2 regions of the Micrococcus sp. IITD107 genome follow, and region 2 is predicted to be linked to the other one. Evidence: riboswitches for the same ligand, from Rfam matches in the RefSeq annotation. Region 2 holds a riboswitch; the other holds the start of a gene.

Region 1 (15,455 bases), on a different contig from region 2:
GCCAGGCCCGTCTGGTGCTCCGAATGGCCCGGCCGTGCGGAGATCCGGTCTGCGTAGGCCTGCCCGTACTGCTGGACGTAGCGGTGGTAGAGGTCGCGCTGATAGCTGTAGGACCGGTACGCGCTGACCATCCGCAGGCTGTACCCGCGGGCGGCGGCGTCCTTCTTCAGCCGGGACCAGGCGGTGGCGGTCTCCGGGCGCATCTGGAATCCGTCCACCGTGGTGAGCTGTGCCGGCACGTAGGTCAGCGGGCTCAGCGGGTAGGTCTTGTTCACCAGGACCGTGAGGCTGGACGCGGTCCGATTGATCAGCGCGGTCTGGACCGGGACGGATGGGAGTGCTCCGGGTGCCGGTCCGGCCATGGTCAGCGTCAAGGCCGCCGCCATCAGGGCGGTGATGACCCGGCGCAGGGTCCGGTGCGGACGCCGTGCTGCGTGCTGTTCGGTCATGGCGGTTCCTCTGCTTCCCCCTGAGGCCGAGAGGCGGAGGCACTCCCCGGGCACTCTCAGTCTCGGCCTGCGCGGGGGAGCCGACAAGTCACGACCGCACGCATCCCATAACGATTCGGCTAGCGTGGTGCCGTGCTTCTCTCCGACCGCGACATCAGGGCCGAACTGGACTCCGGCCGCGTGCAGCTGGACCCGCTGGACCGCTCCATGGTCCAGCCCGCCAGCGTGGACGTGCGGCTGGACCGCTACTTCCGGCTGTTCGACAACCACCGCTACGCGCACATCGACCCTGCCGAACCGCAGGAGGAGCTGACGCGACTGGTGGAGGTGGCCCCGGACGAGCCGTTCATCCTGCACCCCGGAGAGTTCGTCCTCGGCGCCACCTACGAGCAGGTCACCCTGCCGGAGGACATCGCCGCCCGACTGGAGGGCAAGTCCTCCCTGGGGCGGCTGGGCCTGCTCACGCACTCCACCGCCGGGTTCATCGACCCCGGCTTCTCCGGCCACGTGACCCTGGAGCTGTCCAACATGGCCACCCTGCCGATCAAGCTCTGGCCCGGGTCCAAGATCGGCCAGCTCTGCTTCTTCCGGCTCACCTCGCCGGCCGAGCACTCCTATGGATCCGGTCCCTACAGCAACCGGTACCAGGGCCAGCGCGGCCCCACGGCCTCCCGCTCGCACCTGAACTTCCACCGCACGGACATCTCCTCCTGACCGACTCACCCCGCTGACGGTGACCCAGTTCACCTGTGGGTGCCCTGGTCCCAGTAGCATGCCCGGCATGAGCCCCTCGCGCCCCCACAGCTCAGCGGACCCGTCCCGTGCTGACCTGACCCCCTCGGAAAGCCTGCCCGACGACGCCACGCACCCGGCCGTCGTCGGGAACCTCCCAGCGGGGCTGGGAGAGAGGGCGGACCGCGCGAAGGGTCCTGAACGGCGCCGGGTGAACCGGAAGCACGTGACCGCGTGGGCGCTGTGGGACTGGGGCTCGGCGTCCTTCAACGCCGTGATGGTCACGTTCGTGTTCGGCACCTACCTGGCCTCCGGTGCCTTCGGACCGGATGACCGCGGCACTCAGTGGCTCACTGCGGCGAACGCGATCGGCGGCGTGATCATCGCCCTGACCGCCCCGGTGATCGGCCAGCGGGCGGATGCCGGAGGACGGCGCAAGCTGTGGCTGGGGATCTACACGGGTGTGGTGCTGGTGCTCACCGCGATGTGCTTCTTCGTCAAGCCGCAGGAGTCCTACCTGCTGCTGGGCGTGGTGCTGCTGGCCGCAGGCAATGTGATCTTCGAGTTCGCCAATGTGAACTACAACGCCATGCTCCTGCAGATCTCCACCAAGCAGACCATCGGACGGATCTCCGGGATCGGCTGGGGCGCCGGCTACGCGGGCGGGATCTTCCTGCTGCTCATCCTCTACGTGGGGTTCATCGGCGGGGACACCCACTGGTTCGGCATCACCGAGGACGAGGCCCTGAACGTCCGGGTGGTGGCGGTCTTCGCGGCCGTCTGGTTCCTGATCTTCGCGCTGCCGGTGTTCTTCACCGTGCCGGAGAACCGTGCCGTCGGGGACGGCAGGCAGGTCAGCATCCTCGAGTCCTACCGGCGGCTGTGGCGCACCATCAGGGGCCTGTGGCGCACCGACCGCAACACCTTCTGGTTCCTGGTGGCTCAGGCCGTGTTCCGGGACGGGGTCGGGGCGATCTTCACCTACGGCGCCATCCTGGGCGTGACCGTGTACGGGGTGGCGCAGGGGGATGTGCTGATCTTCGGGATCGTGGCCAATGTGGTGGCGGCGGTCGGGTCTTTCCTGGGCGGCTGGATCGACGACCGCGTGGGGCCCAAGCGGGTGATCTTGGCATCCCTGGTGGGGCTGATCGTCACCGGCGGCATCGTCTTCTTCTTGGACGGCACCACCGCGTTCTGGATCTTCGGGTTGACCCTGTGCTTCTTCGTGGGGCCGGTGCAGTCCTCGGCGCGGTCCTTCCTGGGGCGGCTGAGCACTCCCGAACGGGCGGGGGAGCTGTACGGGCTCTACGCCACCACGGGGCGTGCGGTGTCCTTCCTGGCCCCGGCGCTGATCTCGATCGCCGTGGCGCTGACCGGGGACGCGCGGTTCATGGTCCCGGCCATTCTGGTGGTCATGTTCCTGGGCCTGCTGCTGCTCCTGTGGGTGCGCGATCCGCAGCCGGAGCAGGTGCCCGGCGACTGACCGGTGACTGCCCGGTCAGCGCACGGGCAGCGCACGGGCCGCGCGGCGCCTCGCTCTGACGTGCACACTCGATGGCCGGATGCGACCATTTCGCAGAATGCGGAAGTGGGCCCTGATCTGAGGGCTTCGGTCCACGCGGTCGGGCGTGGCCGCTAGACTGGCACGAGCCCCCCACGACCCGCAACGTTCGGAGGACGCCCTGTGCTGACTGTGCTCATCGCGCTCTTCGCCGTGGCACTGGTGGCACCGCTGATCTTCCGCCGGACTGAGCGCAACGGATTCTATGTCCTGGCCGCGGTTCCCGCTGCAGGGTTCGTGTGGCTGCTGTTCCAGCTCCCGGCTGTCATCGAGGCCCAGCATCGGGTCAACTCCGGTGCCGCGCCCCAGGAGAGTGCAGGACTGGTCGAGTCCTTCGCGTGGATCCCGGACCTGGGCATCTCCCTGACCTTCCGGCTGGATGCGCTCTCGGCCTTCATGGGACTGATTGTGCTCGGCGTGGGCGCCCTGGTGCTGGCCTACTGTGCCCGGTACTTCATCCACCACGAGCCGCGCAACGCCACCTTCGGCGCCCAGTTGCTGGCCTTCGCTGGCGCCATGTGGGGTCTGGTCACCACCGATGACCTGATGATCCTCTACACGTTCTGGGAGATCACCTCGGTGCTCTCCTTCCTGCTGATCGGCTACGCCGGTCACCGCATCTTCGCCCGTCGCTCGGCCATCCAGGCGCTGATCGTCACCACCTTCGGCGGATTGGCCATGCTGGTGGGCCTGATCATGCTGGGCCAGGCGGCCGGCACCTACCGCCTCTCCCAGATCGTGGCCGCCGGACCGGACCTGCTCACGGGAGAGCGCGCCGGTGCGTTCATGGAGTGGGCCCTGGTCCTGGTGCTGATCGGGGCACTGACCAAGTCCGCCCAGGTGCCCTTCCACTTCTGGCTGCCTGCCGCCATGGCCGCCCCCACGCCGGTCTCGGCCTATCTGCACGCTGCCGCCATGGTCAAGGCCGGCATCTACCTGGTGGCCCGGATGGCCCCCGGCTTCGCCGAGTCAGGCACCTGGCAGGTCATCGTGATCGCCATCGGCCTCTGGACCATGCTCGTCGGTGGCTGGCGGGCCCTGCGGCAGACCGACATCAAACTGATCCTGGCCTACGGCACCGTCTCCCAGCTGGGCTTCCTGCTGCTGGCCAACGGTCTGGGCAACCGGGATGCGGCCATGGCCGGACTGGCCATGCTGCTGGCCCACTCCCTGTTCAAGGCGCCGCTGTTCATGATCGTCGGCGTGATCGACCACGAGACCGGCACCCGTGATCTGGCCAAGCTCTCCGGGCTGCACCGCACCCACCGCTGGCTCTTCCTCACCGCCCTGCTCTGCTCTGCTTCGATGGCTGGACTGCCGCCGCTGCTGGGCTTCGTGGCCAAGGAGTCCGTCCTGGACTCGCTGGTGCTCTGGGGTGAGCACGGTGCCGGTGGAGATGTCTGGATGAGCCTGTGGGCCTGGCTTCCGCTGATCGGCGTGGCCCTGGGCTCGGTCCTGACCGTGGCCTACACCGCACGGTTCATGTGGGGTGCCTTCGCCACCAAGCGGGTGGAGACCGATCAGGGCATCCGCGCGGTCCAGGACACCGCCTTCCACACCCCGGTCAGTGCCGGGCAGCTCAGCCCGTCGATCGTGCTGGCTGTGGCCGGCATCCTGCTGGCCTTCGTGCCCGGTCTGGTCGCGCCCCTGCTGGACTCCTTCGCTGCCTCTGCGGCACCGCTGCCGGACGCGGACAAGCCGCTCTACCTGGCCATCTGGCACGGTCTGACCCCGGTGCTGGGCCTGTCGATGGCCATCATCGTCCTCGGCCTGGTCCTGTTCTGGGCCAAGAACCCGGTCGCCCAGTTCCAGGCCGCAGTCCCCGGCTGGCTGGACGCCCAGCGCGGCTACCGGACCATCCTGCGCCGCGTGGACGACGTCGCCGTGTGGGTGACCGGACGCACCCAGCGAGGCTCCCTGGGCTTCTACCTGTTCATCATCCTCTCGGTGGCCGTCCTGGCCCCGCTGATCGCCCTGCTCTTCCCCCAGGAGAAGGACGGGGACACCATTCCGCTGACCCAGGTGGCCTTCTCGGCCGACTGGGTCTGGGCCCAGCACGGCGGTCAGCTGGTGATCGGCATCGCCATGATGGTCGCGGTGATCGCCGCCATCCGCGCCCGCAAGCGCTTCATGGCGGTGCTGCTGATCTCCGTGGTCGGCTACGGCCTGGCCGGGATCTTCGCCCTGGCCGGCGCACCGGATCTGGCCCTGACCCAACTGCTGGTGGAGTCCATCGTGCTGGTGGCGCTGGTGCTGGGTCTGCGGGTGCTGCCCGCGGGGTGGTACACCCGCAACCGCCAGGACTACCGGTGGGCCCGTGCCCTGCTCGGCGTCGCCTTCGGCCTGGTCATGATCTGGGTCGGCGCCACGGCGCTGAGCTCCCGCGTGGCCGCCCCGATCTCCCTGGACATGGCGGAGATGGCCTACGAGGGCGGAGGGGGCACCAACATCGTCAACGTGCTCCTGGTGGACATCCGTGCCTGGGACACCTTCGGTGAGCTCACTGTGCTGGCCGCTGCCGCCACCGGTGTGGCTTCGCTGATCTTCATCCAGCAGCGCGATCGTCGCCGCCGTGAGCTGACTGAGGTCAAGACCGGCTCGGTCGGGCGCTACACCGCTGACGGCCCCCTGGAGCCCGAGGAACTGGAGACCGTGCGCCGGTTTGCCATCGTGGACCGGGACCAGTGGCTGGTGGCCGGCCGCACCCTGGCGCCCGAGCGTCGCTCGATCATCTTCGAGGTCATCACCCGACTGCTGTTCCACGTGATCATCCTGCTCTCGCTCTACCTGCTGCTGGCCGGACACAACACCCCCGGTGGAGGCTTCGCCGGCGGCCTGCTGGCCGGTCTGGCCCTGGCCATCCGCTATCTGGCAGGTGGCCGGTACGAGCTGGAGCAGGCCATGCCGATCCCGGCCGGCGTGCTGCTGGGCTCCGGCCTGGCGGTCGCCGCCCTGTCCGGAGTGGCCCCGCTGTTCTTCGGAGGACAGGTCTTCCAGTCCGCCATCGTCGAGTTCTGGCTGCCCATCCTGGGTGACGTGAAGCTGGTCAGCGCGACCATCTTCGACATCGGCGTCTACCTGGTGGTCATCGGCCTGGTGATCGACGTCCTGCGCTCGTTGGGCTCCGAGGTCGACCGCCGCTCCGAAGCCGATGCCAGCGCCCGCGCTGAAGCCGACCGTCGTCGTCGGGCCTCCAGCAAGCCTCAGGGCGCCGTCTCCAGCGAGACCGCCGGGAGGTCCCAGTCATGACCGTGAACTTCCTGCTGCTGCTCGTGATGGGCGTGATGTACGCCGGAGGGATCTATCTGCTCCTGGAGCGCACCCTGACCCGTGTGCTGCTGGGGATGATGCTGATCACCAATGCCACCAATGTGCTGATCCTGGTCATGTCCGGCCCTCCCGGCCGGCCCCCGATCGTGGTGGACGGGGTGGACCCCTCCGAGTACTCGGATCCGCTGCCGCAGGCGCTGACCCTGACGGCCATCGTCATCTCCTTCGCCGTCACGGCCTTCATGCTCGGCATGATCTACCGCTCCTGGAAGCTGGGCCGCCGCGACGAGGTCCAGGTGGACACCGAGGACGTCAAGGTCGCCGAGCAGCCCTCCTTCGACGCCGAGGATGACGCCGAGCTGCAGGAGGAGACCTCCGAGTTCCTGGACGAGGACGAGGACCCCAACGCCGACTACGAGCACGCCACGGCCCTGAACCCGGCCACCGGCGCCCTGACTGTCAAACACCAAGCCGATGGCACCGTGTCCGTCACCTCCCGGCCCGGCCGGCAGGAGGAGGGGCACGACGACGACCATCACCCCGAGGAGGACGAACGGCCCGGCAGCCCCGGGGCCCGTCCGGGAGTCCACGGTGTGAGCGGGCCCGGCTATGACACCACCGACGACCAGAAGGGAGACCGGACGTGACCATGAACCTCGTCTCCCTGGCGCCGCTGGCGGTGCTGCTGCCCATCCTGGGTGCGGCTGCCGCCTTCATGATGGTGCGCAAACCGCGCGTGCAGATCACCGTCACCGTGGTCACCATGACCGTGACGCTGATCCTGGAGTGCCTGCTGCTGGCCGACACCTGGGACACCGGGGCCACCGCCGTGTTCATCGGCGGCTGGGAGTCCCCGTGGGGCATCTCGATGGTTGTGGACCGGTTCTCTGCGCTGATGCTGGTGGTCTCCTCGGCCATCGTGCTGGCGGTGCTGGTCTACGCCTCCGCCCAGGGCGTGACGGACACCGACCAGGGCGGGCCCGTCTCGATCTTCCACCCCACCTACCTGATCCTGGTGGCCGGTGTCTCCAACGCGTTCCTGGCCGGCGACCTGTTCAACCTCTACGTCGGCTTCGAGATCCTGCTGACCGCGTCCTATGTGCTGCTCACGCTGGGCGGCACCGGTCCGCGTGTTCGCGCGGGTGTGACGTACGTGGTGGTCTCGGTGATCTCCTCGGTCATCTTCCTGATCGCCATCGCCATGATCTACGGCGCCACCGGCACCGTGAACATGGCTGACCTGGCCGTCAAGCTGGCCGATCTGGACCCGGACCTGCAGATGGTGCTGCACCTGATGCTGCTGGTCGGCTTCGGCATCAAGGCGGCGGTCTTCCCGCTCTCGTTCTGGCTGCCGGACTCCTACCCCACCGCGCCGGCGCCGGTCACCGCCGTGTTCGCCGGACTGCTGACCAAGGTCGGTGTGTACGCGATCGTCCGGACCGAGACCCTGCTCTTCCCGGGGGACCGGGTGAACAACCTGCTCATGGTGGTCGCCGCCCTGACGATGATCGTGGGCATCCTGGGTGCGCTGGCGCAGAACGACATCAAACGTGTGCTCTCCTTCACCCTGGTCTCGCACATCGGCTTCATGATCTTCGGTCTGGCGGTCTCCTCGGTGCTGGGGTTGGGCGCCACCGTCTTCTATGTGGTCCACCACATCACCGTGCAGACCTCACTGTTCCTGGTGACCGGACTGATCGAACAGCGGGCCGGCACCGCCAACATGGACCGGCTCGGCGGCCTGGCGCGCGTCTCCCCGATCATCGCGGTCCTGTTCTTCATCCCGGCCATGAACCTGGCGGGCATCCCGCCGTTCTCCGGCTTCTTGGGCAAGATCGGCCTGATGACCGCCGGCGTGGGCCTGGGCACCCCGCTGGCCTGGGTGCTGGTGGGAGCCTCCGTGCTGACCTCCCTGCTGACCCTGCTGGTCATGGTCCGCGTCTGGGCGCGCGCGTTCTGGCGCAAGGTGGAGGACGTCGAGCACCCTCCGGCCAAGCTGACCAACGCCGCCAATCAGGACCGGGAGGAGCGCACCGGCCGCCGCCGGGTCGCGGCCGGCATGCTGGTTCCCACCGTCGGTCTGGTGTCCTTGGGCGTGGCATTCACGGTCGTCGCCGGACCGCTCTACAACCTCTCGGACCAGGCCGCCCGGGACATGCTGGCCCGCACCCCGTACATCGAGGCCGTCCTCGGCCCGGAGGCCGCCGCCAAGGCCGAACGCGATCTGGAGCTTCTGGACGAGCAGGGCATCAACCGGACCGACGACGGCAGCGTGGGCCCGGGCAACGGCCAGGGCCTGGAAGCTCCCGTGGACAGCGACGGCCAGGACACCGGCACGCGTCCCGGCGAGTCTGGCGGAGACGATGACAGCTCCGGTGAACCGGTGGACACCGAGAACGACACCGACGAGGGGGTGCAGCCATGACCGACCAGACACGTCCTACCGCGGCGGAGGCCTCCGCCCACCAGGATCAGGACAGCGAGGACGAGCGCCTGTCCGTCTGGAGCCAGTGGCCCCTGCTGATCGGGCTGGCCCTGGTCTGGGGTGCACTCTGGCAGGACTTCAGTCCCGGGGTGCTCCTGATGGGCGCGCTCTACTCGCTGGTGATCCTCTGGTTCTACCGACTTCCCCGGGTGAAGTTCAGCGGTCGGATCAACCTCTGGTACGTGCTGGTGTTCACCGCCCGGTTCATCGGCCGGATCATCACCGCCTCGATCGCCGTGGCCTGGGATGCCATCTCGCTGGGACCGAAGATCGTCAACTCCGTGGTGGCGGTGCACCTGCGCTCCCATGACGACCTGATCGTCACCCTCACCGGGCACGCACTGGCCCTGATCCCCGGGTCCCTGGTGATCGACGTGGACCGGCCCTCCTCCACCCTGTACCTGCACTGCCTGGACGTGACCAACGAGGAGGAGGTCGAGCACTTCCGCGAGGAGGCGCTGGCCACCGAGGCCGCCATCATCCGGGCCATCGGCTCCCGGGAGGACCTGGAGCTGGTGCGTGAGGGCGAGCGCGGCGCAGACACCCGGCGGAATCGGCAAACCGAGGAGGAGTCCGCATGAGCCTGATGCAGATCGCCGCCGTGGTATGCCTGGTGCTGCTCACCGCCGGAGCGGCCGGAGCCATCTATCGGATCGCCAAGGGACCGTCCATCCTGGACCGCGTGGTCGCCACCGACGTGCTGTTGATCATCGTCTCCTCCGCCCTGTGCGTGGAGATGGCACTGAACCACCACACCAGCAACATCGTGTTCGTGGTGGTGGCCTCGGTGATCGGCTTCGTGGGTTCGGTGACGGTGTCCCGCTTCGTGGCTGACCGTCGGAAGGAGACCAGCTGATGCTTGAGCTCGACTCGAATGCCTGGGTGGTCCTGACCGACAGCATCGCCGCCGTGCTGCTGATCCTCGGCGCGAGCCTGTCCACCATCGCCGGCATCGGCCTGCTGCGCTTCCCGGATCAGCTGAGCCGAATGCATGCGGGCACCAAGCCCCAGGTGCTCGGCCTGCTGCTGATGCTGCTGGCGCTGGCCTTCGCCTGGCGCGCCTGGGTGTGGATCCCGGTGCTGCTGCTGGCCTGGGTGCTGCAGATGCTCACCGCCCCGGTGTCCGCCCACCTGGTGGGACGGGCCAGCTACCGCACCAAGCACCTGAACAGGGACCTGCTCTACGTGGATGAGCTGTCCGATGTGGTCACCCGTCAGGACGACGAAGGCCAGCCCGCGGAGAAGGCCTCAGACCAGCAGTCCGTGCCGCGGCAGGACCGCAACGACGGCTACTGAGAGACTCTCTGAGCCGGGCTGGCCCTGAGTCGTGGACCCTGTGGGTCCGGCACCTGGTGGGTGCGGTGCGGATCAGACCTCGCCGCGGCCCAGCCGCTTGGCCGAGTTGGACTGAGCGGCCAGCTTGTCCATGGCCGAGGCCGCGCCGCGCTTGGAGGCCACGCGGATCATCGCGGAGATGCCTGCCGAGATGGTGGCGAAGGTGATCGCACTCCACATGTTGGCCTCGGTGTCGTCCAGGTCCTTGGGGGCGTCGTGGCCGGTGATGGCCTTCCAGCCGAACTCCACCAGCTTGGTACCGATGATGCCGCCGCCGATGGTGATGCCGGTGGCGATGAGCTTCTGCAGAACGTTGTTCATGGGGTGTCCTCCTGGCTGGTCGTGGGCACGTGCCTTGTCCGAGGATCAGCCTACCGCCGGGTCACCGTGCTGTGTCGTCATCCGGATCGCCCAGACCGGTCCGGTGGCCTATGCTGTCTGGACAACGACAGGGGAGCGCCACACCGGCGCTGAGAGTGCGCCCGGCGCAGACCCTCGAACCTGACCCGGTTAGGACCGGTGGAGGAAGTCGAGTTCTCACTGAGCTGTCACCGCACCGGTGACCAGCCCATCCCCTCCTTGATCCTGAGGAGGACCACCATGAGCGCACCGAGCGCACCCCGCGACCGCACCGCGTCGCCCACGAGCACCACAACCACCAGCACCACCGCCCGCCCGGCCCAGCGCTCCTGGCGCGTGGTGGACATCGTGGTCGCGGCCGTCGTCGCCGTGGCCTGCGGCGTGATCTTCTGGGCCTGGAACCTGGCCTACGCCGGCATCGGCGGACTGTTCGTGGCCTTCCCGCCCTCCTCCGGCCTGGTCGCCGGGATGTGGCTGTTCCCCGCGGTCCTGGGCGGGCTGCTGATCCGCAAGCCCGGTGCGGCTCTGTTCACCGAGATGGTCGCCGCCGCGGTCTCGGCCCTGCTGGGCTCCCAGTTCGGCCTGACGGTGCTGGCCTCCGGATTCGTCCAGGGCCTGGGCGCGGAGATCATCCTGCTGCTGTTCCTCTACCGCCGCTTCACCCTGCCCGTCGCCCTGCTGGCGGGTCTGCTGACCGGCATCCTGGGCGGCATCAACGACGCCCTGATCTTCAACTGGTTCCCCGAGTACACCTTCGAGTGGAAGCTGATCTACGTGGCGTTCATGGCTGTCTCGGGCGTGATCATCGCCGGCCTGCTCTCCTGGCTGGCCACGCGCGGACTGGCCGCCACCGGTGCCCTCTCCGCCCTGGCCTCGCGCCGGGCACATCAGGAACCTGTGGTCTGATCGGTGGCCATCATCGGTGCCGAACAGACCCCCGGCTTCCCGACGACGGCCCCTCACCACTGCGCCCCGGCGGCGGTTCCGCGCGGGGCGCGGGTGCAGGCCCAGGGATGGGGCTGGAAGCACGCCGGGCGGGACCGTCCGGCGGTGGACGGACTGGAGATGGACATCCCCGCCGGGCAGCGCGTGCTGCTGGTGGGTCCCTCCGGTGCGGGCAAGTCCACCGTGCTGCATGCCCTGGCCGGGGTGCTGGACGGTGGGGACGAGGAGTCCGAGCAGACCGGGACGCTGCTGATCGAGGACATCCCCGCTGGTCAGCAGCGCGGGGTGGCCGGACTGGTCCAGCAGGACCCGGAGTCTCAGGTGATCCTCTCCCGCGTGGGAGATGACGTGGCGTTCGGGGCGGAGAACCTGTGCGTGCCCCGGGCGGAGATCTGGGACCGTGTGCGGGGCGCCCTGCAGGAGGTCGGCCTCGGCCCGGAGGAGGGCATCACCCTGGACCGGGACACCTCCCGGCTCTCCGGCGGACAGAAGCAGCGGATGGCCCTGGCCGGGATCCTGGCCATGCGCCCGCCGCTGGTCCTGCTGGATGAGCCCACCGCCAACCTCGACCCCGAGGGAGTGCTGGAGGTGCGGGACGCCGTGATGCGACTGGTCGAGCGCACCGGGGCCACCCTGGTGGTGGTGGAGCACCGGCTGGACGTCTGGGCCGAGCACGTGGACCGGATGCTGGTGTTGGAGCCGGCCGGCGGGATCAGCCATGATGCCGCCCCCGCGGAGCTGCTGGCCCCCGGGCCCGTGCGGGACGAGCTGGCCGCGGCCGGGATCTGGGTCCCAGGGTATGTGCCCGAACCCGTGGAGCTGGAGTCCCGTGCCCTGCGCCGCGTGGTGGAGCACTCTGACGAGCACGACCCCGGCTCATCGTCGGTCTCCGACGCATCGAGCAGCGCCGTGCTGCTCACCGGGACCGGGCTGTCCGTCTCCCGTGAGCCGCGCACGCCCGGCTGGCGTCGACGCTTCTCCGCGCCGCCCGCCCCCGCGCAGACCGACCTGGACGTGGAGCTGGACGGAGGCAGCGCCGTCGTGGTGACCGGTCCCAATGGGGCAGGGAAGTCCACGCTGCTGCTGTCCCTGGCCGGGCTGATCCCCGTGCATGCCGGGACGCTGGCCGCTGGGGCCGCCCTGAAGGGCCCGCGGGGAGCGGATCTGCCGGATGACCCGTTCCGGTGGAAGGCCGCCGATCTGGTCAGCCGCGTGGGGACGGTGTTCCAGGAGCCGGAGCACCAGTTCGTGACCACCACCGTGCGCAAGGAGATCCTCTACGGGCCGCAGCACGCACGGGATCCGCGGTCCGGGGAGCGCCTGTTCACCGACGAGGAGGCCGAGCAGATGGCCGATGACCTGCTGGAGCTGCTGGGGCTGACCCACCTGGGGGAGATGAACCCGTTCACCCTCTCCGGCGGGGAGAAGCGGCGGCTCTCGGTGGCCACCGTCCTGGCCGCCGGGCCGGACCTGGTGTTCCTGGACGAGCCCACCTTCGGGCAGGACGCGAACACCTGGGCGGTGCTGACCGGGCTGCTGCGGCGGCTGGTGGCTGAAGGGAGATCCGTGGTGGCGGTGACGCACGATCGGGACTTCATCGACGTGCTGGACGCGAGGGTGGTGGCGCTGAGATGACCGCCGTGTTCCCTGCCGGGGCCATGCCCTCGGACCAGGGTGTGCCGTTCGACCCCGCCGCGCCGTCCCGCCCCCAGCGGGCGTCCCTGCTGGAGCGGGCCAATCCGCTGGCCAAGCTGCTGGCGCTGTTGCCGGTCACGGGTGTGCTGGTGGCGTCCATGGACTGGGTGTCCTCCGGGATCGTGCTGCTGGCCGCGGTGGCGCTGCTGCCGGTGTCCGGGATCCGTCCGCTGGAGTTCCTGCGCCGAGCCTGGATCCTGGTGCTGGCCGCTCTGGTCTCCGCCTGGGGGACCGCCCTGGTGGGGGAGGACTCCGGTGCCACGCTGGTCGCGGCCGGACCGGTGACGCTCTCCGAAGGGTCGGTCATGGCCGGCCTGGCCACGGGCCTGCGCATTCTGGCGGTGGCCCTGCCGGGCGTGATGGTGTTCATCACCACCGACCCCACCGACCTGGCCGACGCCCTCTCCCAGAAGGCCAAGCTGCCGGCGCGGTTCGTGCTGGGCTCCCTGGCAGCGTTCCGGCTGCTGGCCGTGCTGACCGAGGAGTGGCGGACCGTGGGCTACGCCCGGCGGGCCCGCGGGGTGGGGACGGACGGCAACCTGTTCCACCGGACCGGGTCCTGGCTGGGGCAGGCGTTCGCGCTGCTGGTGCAGGCCATCCGCCGTGCCACCCGGCTCGCCGTGACCATGGAGGCCCGCGGATTCGGGGCAGGGGAGCGGACCTGGGCACGGGAGTCCCGGTTCACCGCCCTGGACGCCTGGGTGATCCTGGGCGGGATCGCGCTCGCCGTCCTGGCCGCCGGACTCTCCGTGGCCACGGGCTCCTGGAACCTAATCTGGGCCTGACCCAGCGGTCTCCGCTCAGTCCACGGGGCCGTGCGAGCCCGGGTCCAGGTCCTCGGCGAGGAACGCGGAGAGCTGCTCGGTGAGTTCGTGGTCCACGGTCAGCTCCACTCCGTCCAGGTGGGTCACCGGGGCCACGAGTCGGACCGAGGACACCAGCCACAGTCCGTCCGCGTCCATCAGGTCGTCCGGCACCAGCGGCCCGTAGCCCAGCTCCCAGCCGGCGCGCTCGGCCGCGGCGAAGATCACGCCCTGGCTGGTGCCGGGCAGGATGCCGTTGCGCCGCAACGGGGTGATCAGCTCCACGCCTTGGGTGCCGCCCGCTCGCGGCACGCGCCGGGCCATCAGCACGGTGGAGGTGGGGCCCTCCAAAACCTTGCCGTCCGAGGAGGTGAAGATGACATCATCCGCTCCCTGGGACTTGGCGTGACGCATGGCGGCCATGTTCACCGCATAGCTCAGCGTCTTGGCGCCCAGCAACAGCCACGGCGCCCGCTCCTGCACGCCGGACTCATATCCGCGGTCCAGCAGCAGCACCTTCAGTCCGGCGTCACGGGCATGGCTCGAGGCCTCGGACACCGGCGAGACCAGTGCCCAGTAGGTGCCCGTCAGCTGCTCCACCCGCGCGGGACCAGGCGGCGTGCTGGGATCCAGCCCGCCGGCATCGAGCCCTCCTCCATAGTGGCCGCCTCCCGGAGCGGCCTCCGGCCCGCGGGTGGCCACCAGCTTCACGACGGCGGCCCGGCCAGGATTGCCGGCGGCGAAGGCCTCCAACCCCGCGGCGATCCCGTCACGCCAGTCCTGCTCGGACGGGACCGGGATCTGGGTGGCCTCGGCGGAAGCGGCGAGCCGGGCCAGGTGGGCGGCGGACTTGCGCAGGTGGAACCCAGCGCCGTCCTGACCCTGGCCGGGGGTGGCCATCATGGTCTCGAAGATGCCGTCGCCGCGCGTGACGCCCTGGTCGGTCACAGTCAACGCCGGCAGCCGGGGATCCTTGACCTGCGCGGTGACGGCGCCGGACGCCCGGTCAGGGGTGAGCATGACCAGCACGGAGCCGCCCGCCTCCGGCACGAAGGACTGCGTGGTGGGGGCGGTGTGCTCCGTGGGCGCCTGCTGAAGGCGCGGCAGGAGCTGGTCAGGCTGAACGGGCTTGACGAGACGGCGAGAGAACATGGTCTCAGCCTAGTGTTCAGCCGCCCGTGGACGGGACAGGGCCGTGAGGATCAGAACCGCCCCCACCGCGTTGAGTGCAACCCACGCGATCACTGCCGGGGCGCTTCCCGCCTGGTCGGCCAGGAGGCCGCCGCCGATGCTTCCTAGGGGCACCACTCCCATGGACAGGGTCCGCCGAGTGGCTGAGACCCGCCCCATCAGAGCGCCCGGTGTGAGCTCGGCGGCCAGGCCAGCGAGCAGCACGTTGTACGTCACCATCACCATGCCCCACAGGAAGGTGCCGGCACCCAGCCAGAGGACCGCTCGACCTGGATCGGCCAGGGCTACCAGTGTCAGGGCAGCAACGGGAGGCAGCATCAAGACTGACGCTCTGAGCACGGCCGGAACTCCGAGCCGGGTCCCCGAGGGCACTGCCACGAGTGAGCCGGTCAGTCCGCCCAGCGCTCCAGCCGTGACGAGGGCGCCGAAGACCGCGGGCCCCAGGTCCAGCACTCGGAGGATCAGCACCACCTCGATGGCGGAGTAGGAGGCCAGGCCGAGGTTGATGGCCATGACACCCCACGTCGTGCGCCACAGGGGGCGGATCTCACGCAGCGTGGTCCAGCCCTCGCGCGCCTCACCGAAGAAGCGTCTGAATGCACGTGCAGGTGTGGCGGCCTCGTCGCGAG
Region 2 (15,455 bases):
GGGTGCGTGTGCGCACCTGGGCCCGGAAGTCCCACTCCTTCAGGAAGTCCACGACGACGGCCGCATCAGCGGGTGCTTCGGCACCGGCAGGTCTGGGGCCGGGATCCGGCAGGGAGAGCAGATAGTGGGAGAAGCGCTCCCCGGCCAGGTCCTCGATGGACCCGGCGACCACCCGGACGGGCTGGTCGAAGCGGTTCTCGATCAGGCTGGCCACCGGGATGCCGGCGCTCTCACCGCGGCCGAGCACCTCCACGAGGGTGCCCTCGGTGTCCAGGGCGGACTCGGGCAGGGGCAGCAGCGCCGCGGAGAGCCGGTGGTCCAAGCGGGAGGCCACATCGGCCAGGGGACCGCCCTCCACGATCCGTCCAGCCTCCAGCAGGGAGACGGAGTCGCAGAGGCGCTTGACCACGTGCATCTCATGGGTGATGACCAGCACGGTCAGCCCCAGGCGGGAGGAGAGGCCCCGGATCAGCTCCAGGATCCCGTCCGTGGTGGCCGGGTCCAGGGCAGAGGTGGGCTCATCGCACAGCAGGATGTCCGGCTCGGTGGCCAGGGCCCGGGCGATGCCCACGCGCTGACGCTGGCCGCCGGAGAGCTGGGCGGGGTAGGAGTTCTCGAAGCCCTCCAGGCCCACCAGGCTCAGCAGCTCCTGGGCGCGGGCCCGGCGTGCGGTCTTGTCCTTGCCGGTGACCTCCAGCGGGTAGGCCACGTTGTCCAGGGCGGTGCGGGAGGAGAGCAGATTGGCGTGCTGGAAGACCATGCCGATCCGCCGGCGGGCCTTCAGCAGGTCCCGGTCGCTGACGGAAGCGAGGTCAGCACCGTTGATGGACACGCTGCCCTCGGTGGGCCGGTCCAGCAGGGTCAGGCAGCGCACCAGGGTGGACTTGCCGGCGCCGGAGTGCCCGATGATCCCGTGCACGTCACCGGCGGGGACCTCCAGGTCCACGCCGTCCAAGGCGGTGATGGTGCGCGAGCCCTGGGGGTAGAGCTTGCGCAGTCCCCGGATGGAGATCATCGGCGCCGCAGTCGCGGCAGAGCCGGGCGGGGTGTTTCGGGCAACGTCAGACACAGTGGAAACTCCTTCCATCGTTCCTGGCGGTAGCACCTGCGCCGGCCCCTGTGGGGGTGCGTGGTTGCTGCGGCGTCCTCGATCCAGGTCTCTCAGCCGCTCTTGATGGGATGCGGTCCGCTGGGCGTGGACCGGTGGGTCTCACGCCGGCAACGTGCCGCGTCGAGTCAGTCTAGCGGCCGAGGGGCCCGCTCATGCGCACTGTGTCCTCTACGTCACAACGCACGCTGGACGGGCCACTCACCTTTGACCACGGCGGCGGGGTCCTTGCGGCGCAGGTACTCCTGGAAGCTGGCCGACTGCTCGGCCTTCCACCGGATCTGCTCTTCATGCAGCTGCTCGAGGGCCACCCGGACCTGCGGGTAGCGCCGGGCCAGGGCATCAGCCACCCCGACGGCGGCCAGCGAGTCAGCCGCGGAGGTATGGGCATCCAGCAGGGGCACCCCGTAATGGGCGCTGACGTCCGTCAGGGTCCGCTTGCCCTTGCGGAAACGGTCCACCTGCTTGTCGATCACATACGGATCCACCACCGGGACAGGGGAGAGCGGGGGCAAGCCATGACGGACCAGCTCCCGGTCCATCACCGTGAAGTCGTAGACGGCGTTGAACGCAATCACCGGGATGCCGGTGGTGAACATGTCCCGCAGGGTCTCACCGATCTCGGCTACCGCCACCGGGGCGGGCATGCCCTCGGCCTGGGCCTTCTCCGTGGTGACCCCGTGCACGGCAGCGGCCTCGGCGGGGATCGGCACTCCCGGGTCCACCAGCCACTCATAGGAGGCGGCCGGCTGACCCGTGGGGTCCACGAGCACCAGGGAGGCGGTCACGATCCGCGCGGTGTGCGGGTCACGCCCCGTGGTCTCCAGATCGAAACCGGCACGCAATCGCTCATGCCAGGGGCCGTCGTCGTGCCCAGGGGGAACGGTGGCGGGCGCGGCGGGCTCAGGGGCGGCAGGCTGTTCGAAGCTCACCTGGCCCACGCTACCGGCAGGGACGGACATCGTGACGTCACCCACAGGGGGATGTGCACGCCTACCCTGGACGGATGCGCCCGTTGAGCATCGAGCCCGGCCCCGGGATCCCCGGGGGAGCTGTGGTGCCCGCGGCCGAGCTCACGGAGCAGTTCGCGCGCTCGTCCGGACCCGGCGGGCAGGGCGTGAACACCACGGACAGCAAGGTCCAGCTCTTCCTGGACCTGGCCACCACCACGGCGTTCACCGAGGCCCAGCGCCAGCGGGTGCTGCGGAACCTGGAGCATCGGCTGGCCGGCACGGTCCTGATGGTGGAGGCCTCCGAGCAGCGCGCCCAGGTGCGGAACCGGACCGCCGCCCGCCAACGGATGGCCGAGCTGTTGCGTGAGGCCCTGGCCCCACCACCCCCGGCGCGGCGGGCCACCCGTCCCACCCGGGGATCGGTGCGGCGCCGACTGGCGGCCAAGCAGCGCCGCTCCGAGATCAAGGATGCCCGGCGCAAGCCCCGCGACGACTGACCCTGTGACGTTACGGAGCCCACCCGGATTCGTGGTCCAGCTCACTCTGTGTCTAGGGTGGGCCTCGGACACGGGGTGCGCCTGTCCGGTGCTGAGAACAGACCCGTGGAACCTGATCTAGTTCGTACTAGCGAAGGGATGTCCTCGTGGCTTCTTCGTACCCTGCCCACCTCTCCTCACGCACTGCGGCTGTTCCCCGGGTGCTCTCGATCGCCGGGACGGACCCCTCCGGGGGTGCCGGAACATCCGCCGACCTGAAGTCCATCACCGCCGCCGGGGGCTACGGGATGAGCGTGGTCACCGCCCTGGTGGCACAGAACACCCACGGTGTGCGTGCCATCCACACCCCGCCCAGCGACTTCCTCACCGCCCAACTCAGAGCCGTCAGCGACGACGTCACCCTGGACGCGGTCAAGACCGGGATGCTGGGCACCGCCGAGACCATCGCCGCGGTCTCCACCTGGCTGGACGAGCACCAGCCGCAAGTGCTGGTGGTGGACCCAGTCATGGTGGCCACCAGCGGGGACCGACTCCTGGAGCCGGACGCCGAAGAGGCCATGGTCCAGTTCTGCCACCGCGCCACCGTGGTCACCCCCAACATCCACGAACTCGCCGTGCTGACCGGTGAGGACTGTGCGCAGGATGAGCAGCAGGCCCTCGCCCAGGCTCGCCGCTGGTCCGCGCAGACCGGTGTGGCCGTCGTCGTGAAGACCGGGCATCTGACCTCACGCCGGGTGACCAACACCTGGATGACGCCCGACGGGACGCAGACCCCCGTGGAGTCCACCCGACTGGACACCACCAGCACCCACGGCACCGGCTGCTCACTGGCTGCCGCCCTGGCCACCCGGCTGGGCCGCGGGGACACCCCGGAGGCGGCGCTGACCTGGGCCACCGACTGGCTGCACGAGTCGATCGCGCACGGGGCCGCACTGCAGGTGGGATCCGGGCACGGCCCCGTGGACCACTCCCACCGCGCTCGCCGGCTCCAGGCCGCCGGGCTGGCCACACCGTGGCTGGCACCGGACACCGTGCCCGCCGCGCTGGAGTCACCGGAACAGCTCGCCGCCGTGACGGTGGGCGTGAACCCGAGCGAACCGATCCACGCCGCCGTGCCCGCGGCAGGACCCTGGACGGCATCACTCTGGGCCGCCGGGCAGTCCATCACCGCCCAGATCGCCGACTGCGACTTCGTCACCGGCCTGGTGGACGGCACGCTCTCGGACCGCTCCTTCCGGTTCTACCTGGCCCAGGACGCGCTGTACCTGGGGCAGTACGCCCGCGCCCTGGCCGCGCTGGCCGCCCGATCCGAGGGACTTCAGGCGCAGGTGTTCTGGGCCGAGAGCGCCGCCGGGTGCCTGAAGGACGAGGCCGAGCTGCACCGGACCTGGCTCGGGGAGGGGCTGGAGACGGTCAGCGGTCCGGTGACCCGGGCCTACACCGACTTCCTGGTGGCCACCGCGCTGGGGCAGGACCGTGTGGTGGGCGCCGCCGCCGTGCTGCCCTGCTTCTGGCTGTACGCCCAGACCGGGGCCACCCTGCCGGAGGTCGCCCAGGAGCACCCCTACGCCGCCTGGCTGGGCACCTACGGGGACCCCGCGTTCGTCACCGCCACGCAGGGCGCGCTGGCCCACGTGGAGCGCGAGTTCGAGCAGGCCTCGCCCACCGCTCGCGCCGAGGCAGCCCGGGCCTACCTGACCGCCTGCCGGCACGAGCTGGAGTTCTTCGACCAGGGCCTGCGGATCGAGCCCGGGCAGTGAGCACCCTGCAGACACAGGGCCCGACGACGGCCACGCACCTTCCGCGGGAAGGTCGCGCCGCGCTGCGGGCAGGGGTGGTGGGCAACTGGATCGACAACATCCACGTCTTCCTGCCGCTGACCGCTCTCGCCCCGGCGATGGTGGTGCTGGCCGGGCCGGCCGCCGCGGCGGGGACCGGGGCGCTGATCGTGATCGCCATGCTGCTGGGTCGGCCGGTGGGCGGGATCGTGTTCGGGCGCCTGGCCGACCGGCTGGGGCGGACCCGGACCACCCGGATCGCGATCGGCGGGACGGCCGCCTGTGCGCTGGCGATCGCGGCCATGCCCACCCATGAGCTGCTGGGCCCGGGCACGGTGGCGCTGATCCTGGCGTTGAGGTTCGTGGGCGGGATCTTCGTGGCAGGGGAGTACTCGGCGGCCATCCCCCTGGCCATGGAGTGGTCCGCACCGCGCCGGCGCGGGCTGATGAGCGGACTGACCCTCTCCATGGCGCCGTGGGCGCAGGCGACCATCGCGTTCAGCGTGGCCGGGCTGCTCGTGCTGCTGGGGCCAGACGCCTACGCCGCGTGGGGCTGGAGACTGCTGTTCGTGCTCGGCGCCCTGCTCTCCGTGGGGATGCTGCTGTACTACCGGCGCCAGGTGGCCGACGCCCCCGTGTTCCACCGCCGGGCCAGCCAGGTCCCGGTCCGCCCGCGCGCCGGACTGAAGGACGTGCTGGCCGGACGGTGGGCGCGTGCGTTCTGGCAGGTGTTCCTGCTGATGACCGGGCTGTGGCTGCTGACCAACAGCACCGTGCTGCTGCTCACCGCCCGCCTGGCCACCGACGCCGGGCTGCCCGCCACCGGGGTGTCCGTGGTGATGGGCGTGGCCTCGGTGTTCCAGGCGATCGCCATGGCCGCCGCCGGGCACCTCTCCAGCTGGACCGGGCGGCGCCGGCTGTTCCTGATCTGGGGCGTGGTGGCCGCGACCCTCGCCCCGTTCGTGTGGTGGCTGGCCGTGACCTCCGGCTCCCTGGTCCAGGCCGCCGCCCTGGCGGCACTGCTGCAGGTGCTGACGGTGGCGGCGTATGGACCAGTGGCGGCCTACCTCTCCGAGCGGTTCCCCACCGAGGTGCGCTCCACCGGCTACGGGATGGGCTACAGCCTCTCCCTGGTGCTGCCCGCGCTCTACCCCTTCTACCTGCCGGTGGTGGAGCCGCTGCTGGGCCGGCACGGCTCGGTCATGGCCATGGTGGTGCTCGGCGGGACACTGCTGGTGCTGGGCGCCGCCCTGGGACCCCGGCTGGCACCGCGGGAGTTCGACGCGGACATCGACACCGTGGCTGCAGGACTCACCGGGGACGTCGCCGTCAGAGGTGCCGATGCGGAAGGATCGAGGGCATGACCCCCACCGCCGACCCGGACCTGCAGCGCGTGCAGCACACCATCCACGCTGTGCGCGAACAGGCGCCCCTGGTGCACTGCATCACCGCCACCGTCTCCATGGGGGTCGTGGCGGACGGACTGCTGGCCGCCGGCGCCCGCCCGATGATGACCGAGACCGCGATCGAGGCTCCCACGCTCACCACGGTGGCGGACGCCCTGCTGATCAACCTCGGCACCCTGAGCACCGACGCCGTCGAGGGGATCCCGGCCACTGTGGAGGTCGCCGTGCGGCAGGACCGCCCGTGGGTGCTGGATCCCACGGCCATCGGCTTGGCACCGGTGCGCACGCCCCTGGCGAGGGAGCTGCTCAACTCTGGGCCCGTCGTCGTGCGTGGCAACGCCTCCGAGGTGCTGGCCCTGGCAGACCAGGGCACCGGGGGCCGCGGTGCGGACTCCGGCGCCACCACGGACGCCGCCCACCAGGCCGCCCTGACGGTGGCCGGGCAGACCGGGGGAGCGGTGGCGGTCTCCGGCGCGGTGGACCTGATCCTGGACGGGCACCGCGAACTCCGGCTGGAGCGCGGCACCCCCCTGCTCACCCGCGTCACCGGGACCGGCTGCCTGCTCGGGGCACTGACGGCAGCCTGCGCGGCCGTGGAGCCGAACCCGGTCCAGGCTGCGCTCGCCGCCACCACCTGGATGGACCTGGCCGGGGAGACCGCCGCCGCACGGGCCGCCGGCCCGGGCAGCTTCCGCATGCACCTGCTGGACGCCCTGGACGAGATCGGACGATGAACCCCATGAACCCCGCAGACGCCATGAACATCCCCGACCCCTTGGACCTGCGCTGCTACCTGGTCACCTCCGGCGCCGGCCAGCGCACTGTGGACGTGGCCGCCGAGGCCGCCGCCGCAGGGACCGGAGTGGTCCAGGTCCGCGCCAAGGACGCCACCGCCCGGGAGCTGCTCAACCTGACCGTGGCGGTCGCGGACGCCGTCCAGCAGGCCAACCCCACCACGCGCGTGCTGGTGGACGACCGCACGGACGTGGCCGCCGCCGCTCGCCTGGCCGGAGCCGCCGTCCACGGGGTGCACCTGGGACAGACCGACCTCCCGGTCACCGCCGCACGGCAGATCCTGGGGGCCGGCGCGGTGATCGGGCTGACCACCGGCACCCCGGAGCTGGTCCGGGCTGCGAACGAGCTCGCCGAGGTGATCGACTACATCGGCGCCGGCCCGTTCCGCCCCACCCCCACCAAGGACTCCGGCCGCGACCCACTCGGTGTGGACGGCTACCCCCAGCTGGTGGCCCTGACCGGCCTGCCCGTGGTGGCGATCGGCGGCATCACCCCGGCAGACGTCCCCGCGCTCGCCGCCACCGGGATCGCCGGCGTGGCGATCGTCCGCTCGATCATGGACGCCGAACGCCCCGGCGCTGTGGTGCAGGACGTGCTCACCGCCTTCCAGGCCCACCGCCCATGGACGTGACCGGCGCACCGGACTCCCTCTGGCCCACCGACTGGCCGGACGGGCCGCTCGAACTGGATGAGGCCCTGGCGCTCGCGGCCACCCTCATCCAACCGGGCCAGGCGACCAGCTACGGCGGTCTGGCCGCCGCGCTGGGTGCCGGCGGCCCCCGTCAGGCCGGGCGCGCCATGTCCCGCGCGCCGGAGGGGACCCCGTGGTGGCGGGTGGTGCGAGCGGATGGCTCGCTGCCGCCGTCGTTGGCCTCCCGTGCCGCCGCGCACTGGCGCGCTGAAGGCACGACCCAGCGCGCACACTCCTCCGCAGGCCTTCCCGACGACGGCCAACACCTTCGCCTGGACCTCGCCTGCGCGCGGTGGTCACCCGGTGCGGAGGACGCGCTGCTGCTGCGGGCGCTGCGGGAGCGGATCGGCTGATCTCCGGGGCGGATCCTTATCCTGTCCGGCCCGGCTGATTGAATGACCGTATGGCCCAGCAGACCCCCGAGCAGCCCGCCGAGCAGCCCACCCTCCGCCTGACCGTCCCCCGTCAGACCGAGGCCGCCGAGCTGCCCCTGGACGCCGAGCAGCAGGCCGTGGTGGACCTGGCACAGTCGCCCGGACACGGCTCCGTGCTGGTGCTGGGCGGGCCCGGCACCGGGCGCAGCACCGTGGCCGTGGAGTACGCCGCGGCACGGATCGAGGCCGGACTGGTCCCGGACCGGCTGCTCATGCTGGCCCCCACCCGCCAGGCCGCCGCCCGGCTGCGGGATGCCCTCTCCGTGCGGCTGGACCGGGGCGGTGCGGGGACCCGATCGTCCACACCGGTGCGGACCTGGGCGGCCTATGCCTTCGACCTGATCCGGCGAGCCCGGGTGGAGGGCTTCCTGCCGCAGGTGGAACGCACACCGCGGCTGCTCTCCGGCGCCGAGCAGGACACCGTGATCGCCGAACTGCTGGAGACCTACGCCGCAGGGGAGCGGCCCGGACCGGACTGGCCGGAGGAGCTGGACGAGGCCGTGCAGACCCGCGGCTTCCGCCAGGAGGTCCGCGAGCTGATCGACCGCACCAGTGAGTACGGGATCGAGCCCGGGGACCTGCAGGAGCTGGCGGCCCGGCACGGCCGTGCGGAGTGGGATGCCGCAGCGGAGCTGCTGCAGGACTACCGGGACCGGCTGGATCTGGGCATGGCCGAGGCCTTCGACCCCGCCGGGCTGATCACCACCGCGCGCCAGCTGCTGCAGGACCAGCCCGAGCTGGCCGAGCAGGAACGCGAACGGCTCTCGGTGCTGGTGATCGACGACCTGCAGGAGGCCACCCCCGCCATCCACGCCCTGCTGGGCGTGCTGGGCCACGGGCAGGACGTGGTGGCCACCGCCAACCCGGACACCGTGGTCCAGGGCTTCCGCGGCGCCCGTCCGGACCTGCTGCGGCAGTACCCGGACGCCCTGGTCCGGGCCCAGACCCTGCCGGGGTTCGAGGCACTGGCCGGATCCGGAGGCGGGCAGACCATCACCCTGACCACCGGGCATCGGATGGCCCCGGACCTGGTGCAGGCCTACCAGCGGGTGACCCGGCGGATCCCGGCGGACCGGCGCACGGCAGAGCTGCGCGCCGGACTGATTCCCGTGGAGCCGGGAGAGGACTCGGTCCCGATCACCGGTGCCGCCGTGCACCTGGTCGCCTCACCCGCCCACGAGGACCAGCTGGTGCTGCAGCAGATCCTCGAGCTGCACCACCGGCACCAGGTCCCGCTGCACCGGATCGCGGTGATGGCCCGCTCCGGGCCCCTGGTGGCCGATCTCGGCCGGTACCTGGAGGCCGAGGGCATCCCCGTGGACCGCACGATCAGCGACTCCGTGCTCAAGACCGAACCCGCCGTGGCACCCCTGCTCGGGATGCTGCGCATGGTCACCGAGGCGCCCGCCGAGGATCAGCCCACCCTGGACATCGACGCCGTGCTGGACCTGATCAGCGGCCGCTACGGACGCTCCACCGCCCTGCACGTGCGCCAGCTGCGCCAACGGCTGCTCGCCGAGGAACGCGCCGCCGGCGGGCGCCGCTCCAGCAACGAGCTGCTCCTGGCCGCCCTGGAGGACCCTGCCCTGCTGGAGGGCATCCGCGTGGTGGGTGACGGCCTGGCCCGGATCGGGCGGATGCTGCGCGCCGGCCGGACCGCTGCGGCAGATCCCGCAGCCACCGCTGAGACCGTGCTCTGGGCCCTCTGGGACGCCACGGACACTCCTGCGCGTTGGCAGGATCTCGCCGTCACCGGGACCGGGCACGCCGCCCGCCGGGCCGATATGGACCTGGACGCCGTCGTCGGGCTCTTCCAGGCCGCCGAACGCTACGTGGACCAGTTCCCGGGAGCCGGCCCCGCCGCCTTCGCCGACTTCATGGAGGCGCAGAACCTGCCCATGGACTCCCTGGCGGCCCAGTCCCGTCACGGCGAGTCTGTGTCCGTGCTGACCCCCGCCTCGGCCGCCGGCCGGGAATGGGATGTGGTGATCGTGGCCGGTCTGCAGGACGGGATCTGGCCCAACACCCGCCTGCGCGGACAGCTGCTCGGTGCCACCGACCTCGCCGAGATCGCCTCCGGCCGTGCCACCACCTCCAACCACCGCACCCGTGTGGCCGAGGTCCGGCAGGACGAGCTGCGCAGCTTCGCCACCGCCCTCTCCCGTGCCCGGGTCCGGGTGGTCGGGATCGGTGTGGCCTCGGCCGATCTGCTGCCCAGTGACTTCCTGGACCTGCTCGCGCCCTGGCACCCCACCCCCGAGCAGGCGGAGCAGGGGATCCTCTCCCGTCCCGTCACCGCCGTGCCCACCCCGCTCACCGCCAGCGCCCTGGTGGCCCGGCTGCGCCGCGAACTCGAGGAGACCGCCCACCGGCTGCACCGTGATCCTGCTCAGGAGCTCACGGGGGCGGACCAGCAGCACGTGGCGCTGGTGGCCGCGGCCCTGGCCCGGCTCGCCGCGTCCGGCCTGCCTGGAGCCGCCCCGGACCACTGGTGGGGTCTGCTGCCGCTGAGCACCGAGGCACCCCTCACCGAGCCCGGCGGACGGATCGCCGTCTCACCCTCCCGCGTGCAGGCCGCTCTGGACAACCCGCTGAACTGGTTCATGGACCAGATCGGCTCCCAGCCCGTGGCCACCGCCGCCCAGTCGATCGGCACCCTGGTCCACGCCGTGGCCGAGGCCCATCCGAGCGGACCCTTGGAGGCCCTGCAGGCGGAGCTCGAACGCCGTCTGCCCGAGCTGGACCTGGAACCGGGCTGGGAGACCGACCAGGCCCTGGACCGTGTGCGCCACATGGTGGCCAAGCTCGGCATGTACCTGCTCACCCTGCCCGGTACGGGCAGACGCATCGCCGGTGTGGAGGTGCCCTTCGCCGCCGAGATGGACCGTGAGGACCTGCACGTCACGGTGCGCGGGATCATCGACCGCCTGGAGATCGATGCGGAGGGCCGCCCGTTCGTGGTGGACCTCAAGACCGGCAAGTCCACCCCCACCGTCGCCGAGATGGAACGCCAGGCCCAGCTGGGCGCCTACCAGGCCTCCATCGCCGCCGGCGGTCTGGACGAGGCACTGGAGAAGATCGCGGACGCCGGAACGCTGCGCGCCCACGAGCCCGGAGGGGCCGCCCTGGTCCAACTGGGGGCCACCACGGCCAAGGTCAAGGTCCAGGAGCAGGACGCCGTCGGACCGCAGGACACCTGGGCCCAGGACCTGGTCTTCACCGCCGCCGAACGCATGGTCGGGCCCCGGTTCCTGGCCATCCACCCGCCCGGCCGGGTCTTCTGCCGTGTCCCGCAGGTGTGCCCACTGTGCAGCCAGGGACGCCAGACCACCGAATGGAGCCGCTGATGAGCACCTGGACGCACGCCCCCCGCTACACGCCCGAGCAGCTCGCCCAGGTCTTGGGCGGCAACCCACCCACCCCCGAGCAGTCCGAGGTGATCAGCTCGGCCCTGGAGCCCATGCTCGTGATCGCCGGTGCCGGCTCGGGCAAGACCGCCACCATGGCCGACCGCGTGGTCTGGCTCGTGGCCAACGGCTACGTCCAGCCGGATGAGGTCCTGGGTGTGACCTTCACCCGCAAGGCCGCCGGTGAGCTCGCCGAACGGATCAACGGCAAGCTCGAGAAGCTCGCCGAGGCCGGACTGGAGATCCCGCGGGACGCAGCCGAACCCACGCCGGAGCAGGACGCCGACCCGGACGAGCTGCTCCTGGAGGACGGGCCCGGCCGAGCCAGCGTCTCGACCTACCACTCCTATGCCAACACCCTGGTCCGGGACCACGGCATGCGCATCGGGATCGAACCGGACACCGAGCTGATCGGTGAGGCCCAGGCCTACCAGCTCGCCGCGCGCCTGGCCCGCTCCTACGAGGGCGATCTGTCCTTCCTCACCAGCTCCTTCTCCACCCTCGTCTCCGGGATTATGCGCCTGGCGGGGGACTGTGCCGAGCACCTCGTCGCCCCCGAGCAGGTCCGCGAGCACCTGGACCGGATCGTGGAGCACGGACTGTCCCTGCCGTACACGGAGAAGAAGGTCGAGGGCACCAGCAAGGAGGTCGACGCCCTGATCTCCTCGCTGCGTGCCCGGGCCGCCATGGCCGATCTCGTCGCCGCGTTCCAGCAGGCCAAGGCCGAAGCCGGCGTCATGGACTACGGCGATCTCGTCCGCCACGCCGCGGACATCGCCCAGCGGATCCCCGCCGTCGGAGCCGCTGAACGGTCCCGGTTCAAGGTGGTGCTGCTGGACGAGTTCCAGGACACCTCCCACGCCCAGATGGTGCTCTTCCGCGGTCTCTACGGCAACGGCCACCCGGTGACCGCCGTGGGCGACCCCAACCAGTCCATCTACGGCTTCCGTGGGGCCTCCGCTGGCCAGCTGTTCTCCATGCCCACCCAGTTCCCCCGCCTCACCTCAGACGGCGAACGTGCGCCCGCCGCCGTCCGGCACCTCACCGTGGCCTGGCGCAACTCCCTGAACGTGCTCCAGGCCGCCAACACCGTGGCCGCTCCGCTGCGCCAGACAGGTCAGGAGGGGATCGAGCTCAAGCCGCTCGGTCCCTCGCCCTTCGCCGTGGACGGAGATGTCAGGCTCGACTGGTACCCGGACTCGGTCACCGAGGCCCGGGCCGTCGTCGCATCCCTCCAGGCCGCCGGTCGGGCTCATCTGGCCGAGCAGGGCACGCCCGCCACCCGGGCCATCCTGTGCCGCCAGGGCAGCCAGTTCCCCGCGCTCATGGACGCCCTGGACGACGCCGGCGTGCCCTACGAGGTGCTGGGCCTGTCCGGACTGCTGGCCGTGCCCGAGGTGGCCGACCTCGTCTCGGTCCTGCAGGTGATCGCCGACCCCACTCGCTCGGACCACCTGCTGCGCATCCTCACCGGCCCCCGGTGGCGGATCGGACCGGCCGACCTGACCGTGCTGGCTGAACGCGCCCGGGAGATGACCCGCCGGCAGACCCGGAACGGCCCGAACAGCACCGCCGCAGACAATGCTGTCGATCTGCAGGACACCTCGCCGGAGGAGGAGGCCGAGTCCGCCTCCCTCATCGAGGCCCTGGACTTCCTGCCCGGCCCCGAGTGGACCGGCCGGTCCGGCCGCACCCTCAGCGCCGAGAGCCACTCGCGTCTGACGCACCTGCGCCGCGAGCTGCGCATGCTCTCCACCCAGACCAGCCTGGACCTGGTGACCCTGATCCGGCTGGTCGAGCGCACCATCGGCCTGGACGTGGAGGTCGCCGCGCGCCCCGGAGCCGCCGGTGCCGCAGCCCGCCGCCACCTGGATGCGTTCCTGGACGCCGCCGACGACTTCAGCCCCGCCCAGGAGGCCGCCGCCGGGCACGGCACCGACCTGGCCGCCTTCCTGTCCTGGCTCGAGTCCGCCGAGGAGCACGAGAAGGGACTGAGCCTGGTCGGATCCGGCGCCGTGCCGCGGACCGACGCCGTCCAGCTGCTCACCGCCCACGCCTCCAAAGGGCTGGAGTGGGACCTGGTGGCCGTGCCCGGACTGGTGGTCGGACAGTTCCCCAGCTCCACCGTGGACCTCTGGACGGGCCCCTCCTCCGGACACCTGCCCTGGGACCTGCGCGGTGACCGGGAGAGCCTGCCCCAGTGGGACCGTGACTGGTCCACGCGCCGCGACTGGGCCGACGCCGCCAAGTCCTGGACCCTCAAGCACCAGAAGGAGGGGTACCCGGACGCCTACCGGGACCTGGTGGCCGCCCACCAACTCTCCGAGGAGCGGCGACTGGCCTATGTGGCGTTCACCCGGGCCCGGACCCTGCTGCTGCTCAGCGGCAGCCACTGGCGCGGAGAGAACTCCAAGCCCACCCAGCGCTCGGCGTTCCTGGACGAGCTGCACGAGCTCGCCCAGACCACCGGCGCTGCCACCCTGGGTGTCTGGACCGAGCCCGAGGACGCGGGGGAGACCAACCCGTTCGCGAAGCGCAGCACCGCCGCCATCTGGCCCTTCGATCCCCTCAACGGTCCCGAGGTCGTGGTCCTGGACCCCGAGCACCCTGAGGACCTCACCCTCGCCACGCCGGTTCCTCCTCGGTCCCGCCCCCGCCGCGCGGCGGTGGAGACCGCGGCCGCCTGGGTCTCCACCGCTGATCCGCTGGACGCGGCCAGTTCCCTGGCCGCCCCCTCCGCAGACCGTCCCGACGACGGCCGGTCACCTCAGGAGGCCGAGCTCGCCCGTCAGGTGGGCTGGGTGCTGGATCGCAGCACCGGCGTGGGGCAGGAGGACACCGGAGCGGTGGAGCTGCCCAGCCACCTCAGCGCCTCGGCCTATGTGGACCTGGCCGACGACCCCACGGCTCTGGCCCGCCAGCTGCGCCGCCCCATGCCGCGTCCGCCCGCGCAGGCGGCGCGCCGAGGCACCGCGTTCCACGCGTGGGTGGAGGACCGATTCGGCGCCACCGCCATGCTGGACTTCGAGGACCCGCAGGACGCCGCCGACCACTGGGTGGACGACTCCCTGGATCTGGCTCCCATGAAGGACTGGTTCCTGGGCAGCCGCTGGGCCGATCGCGTCCCGGCCGCCGTCGAGGCCGCGGTGGAGACGACCGTCGGGGGGATCACCCTGCGCGGACGGATCGACGCCGTCTACCGCACCGGGGGAGACCCGAAAGTGCCCTTCGACCCGGAGGCACAGTGGGAACTGGTCGACTGGAAGACCGGTGCTGTTCCCTCTGGCCAGACCCTGGAGATCCGTGGACTGCAACTGGCCGTCTACCGCCTGGCCTGGTCCAGACTCCACGGGATCCCGCTGGAGAACATCAGCGCGAGCTTCGTCTACGTGGCCCACGGGACCGAGAAGACCGTCCATCACCTGGCCGGAGAAGAGGAGCTGGAACAGATCCTGCGCCAGGCCACCGGTCAGGAGACGGAGGGATCACCGGCACGGCTGCGCTGAGCCAGTCGGCTCGACCTCTCAGTAGTCCGTGTGGCGCTGACGGAGTCGGGCCAGGGCCGCCTGTGAGGCCGAGCGCTCCGCCTCTTCGCGCTCCGCCGTCTGGGCGGCTGACTCTGCGGGCTCGTCGGTCGATGCGCGGGGGGCCTCACCAGCGGCGTGGGACCCGGTTCGAGCATCGGCATCGGTGATCACCGCACCGTCCTCGAGATCGTCATCCTCGTCGTCATTCTCGAGATCCTCGGGTTCAGACTCGACGTCCGCGGACACGTCCTCACCCGCGTGCGCCAGCGGGGCATCGGCGGGCAGCGGCACCGGTTCGCTCAGGCTGATCTCCTGACCGCCGTGCTGCTCCACGTCCAGCTGGAGCTCACGCAGCATCTCCTGGGCCTCGCTGGCCATGCCCTCGTCGCCGGCGTTGATGCCGCGCACCAGCCACTGGGCCAGCGCGAACTCCGCGGCCAGCGCGGCACGGCGCAGCAGATGCTCATCGGGCCCGGACCGGGGGACCACCGGTGCAGGTGAGCCGAACGGATCAGCCGGGATGTCGTCGTCGGGAAGGCCTGCACCTGACCTGCCGGGAATCTCCGGGGCGGTGCCCGTGCCGCCCTCACCCGTGAGGTGCCCGGTGTACTCGGCGAGCACGGACTCGGCGAAGTCCTGGTCACCGGCCGAGGCCAGCCAGGCGAAGTCGTCCGCGGGGTCGCCCACGTGCAGATCCGTCCAGCCGGTCACTGCCACCAGCCGGCCACGGTGCACCAGCAGGTTGTCCTCATGCAGATCACCGTGGACCACCACCGGGGTGAAGTCCCACAGCTCCTTCTCCTCCAGCGCGTTCTCCCAGCGGCGCAGCAGCACCGGAGGGATCCGGCCCGTGGTGGCG

What was found. A riboswitch is a leader RNA that binds a small molecule or an ion and turns the genes downstream of it on or off. The one in region 2 is predicted to bind thiamine pyrophosphate.
Region 1: linked by a shared signal. The riboswitch ahead of ACEXHE_RS08425 (ECF transporter S component) and the one ahead of ACEXHE_RS06720 (bifunctional hydroxymethylpyrimidine kinase/phosphomethylpyrimidine kinase) in region 2 are both predicted to bind thiamine pyrophosphate.

The regions. Positions count from the first base shown of each region.
Region 1 covers NZ_JBHFFN010000004.1:23,429-38,883, reverse strand. Annotated here, with positions in the region: gene ACEXHE_RS08475 (D-alanyl-D-alanine carboxypeptidase family protein) at 1-449, opposite strand, end outside; gene dcd (dCTP deaminase) at 582-1,163, shown strand; gene ACEXHE_RS08465 (MFS transporter) at 1,231-2,664, shown strand; gene ACEXHE_RS08460 (Na+/H+ antiporter subunit A) at 2,866-5,991, shown strand; gene ACEXHE_RS08455 (Na(+)/H(+) antiporter subunit C) at 5,988-6,659, shown strand; gene ACEXHE_RS08450 (Na+/H+ antiporter subunit D) at 6,662-8,437, shown strand; gene ACEXHE_RS08445 (Na+/H+ antiporter subunit E) at 8,434-9,078, shown strand; gene ACEXHE_RS08440 (monovalent cation/H+ antiporter complex subunit F) at 9,075-9,353, shown strand; gene mnhG (monovalent cation/H(+) antiporter subunit G) at 9,353-9,793, shown strand; gene ACEXHE_RS08430 (DUF4235 domain-containing protein) at 9,866-10,153, opposite strand; TPP riboswitch at 10,273-10,377, shown strand; gene ACEXHE_RS08425 (ECF transporter S component) at 10,433-11,098, shown strand; gene ACEXHE_RS08420 (ABC transporter ATP-binding protein) at 11,102-12,772, shown strand; gene ACEXHE_RS08415 (energy-coupling factor transporter transmembrane component T family protein) at 12,796-13,617, shown strand; gene ACEXHE_RS08410 (aminotransferase class IV) at 13,633-14,655, opposite strand; gene ACEXHE_RS08405 (MFS transporter) at 14,797-15,455, opposite strand, start outside.
Region 2 covers NZ_JBHFFN010000002.1:503,647-519,101, forward strand. Annotated here, with positions in the region: gene ACEXHE_RS06705 (methionine ABC transporter ATP-binding protein) at 1-1,015, opposite strand, end outside; SAM riboswitch class I at 1,081-1,181, opposite strand; gene ACEXHE_RS06710 (3'-5' exonuclease) at 1,285-2,040, opposite strand; gene arfB (alternative ribosome rescue aminoacyl-tRNA hydrolase ArfB) at 2,115-2,558, shown strand; TPP riboswitch at 2,620-2,714, shown strand; gene ACEXHE_RS06720 (bifunctional hydroxymethylpyrimidine kinase/phosphomethylpyrimidine kinase) at 2,705-4,318, shown strand; gene ACEXHE_RS06725 (MFS transporter) at 4,315-5,700, shown strand; gene thiM (hydroxyethylthiazole kinase) at 5,697-6,476, shown strand; gene ACEXHE_RS06735 (thiamine phosphate synthase) at 6,482-7,168, shown strand; gene ACEXHE_RS06740 (MGMT family protein) at 7,165-7,581, shown strand; gene ACEXHE_RS06745 (ATP-dependent helicase) at 7,632-11,009, shown strand; gene ACEXHE_RS06750 (ATP-dependent helicase) at 11,009-14,575, shown strand; gene ACEXHE_RS06755 (macrolide 2'-phosphotransferase) at 14,594-15,455, opposite strand, start outside.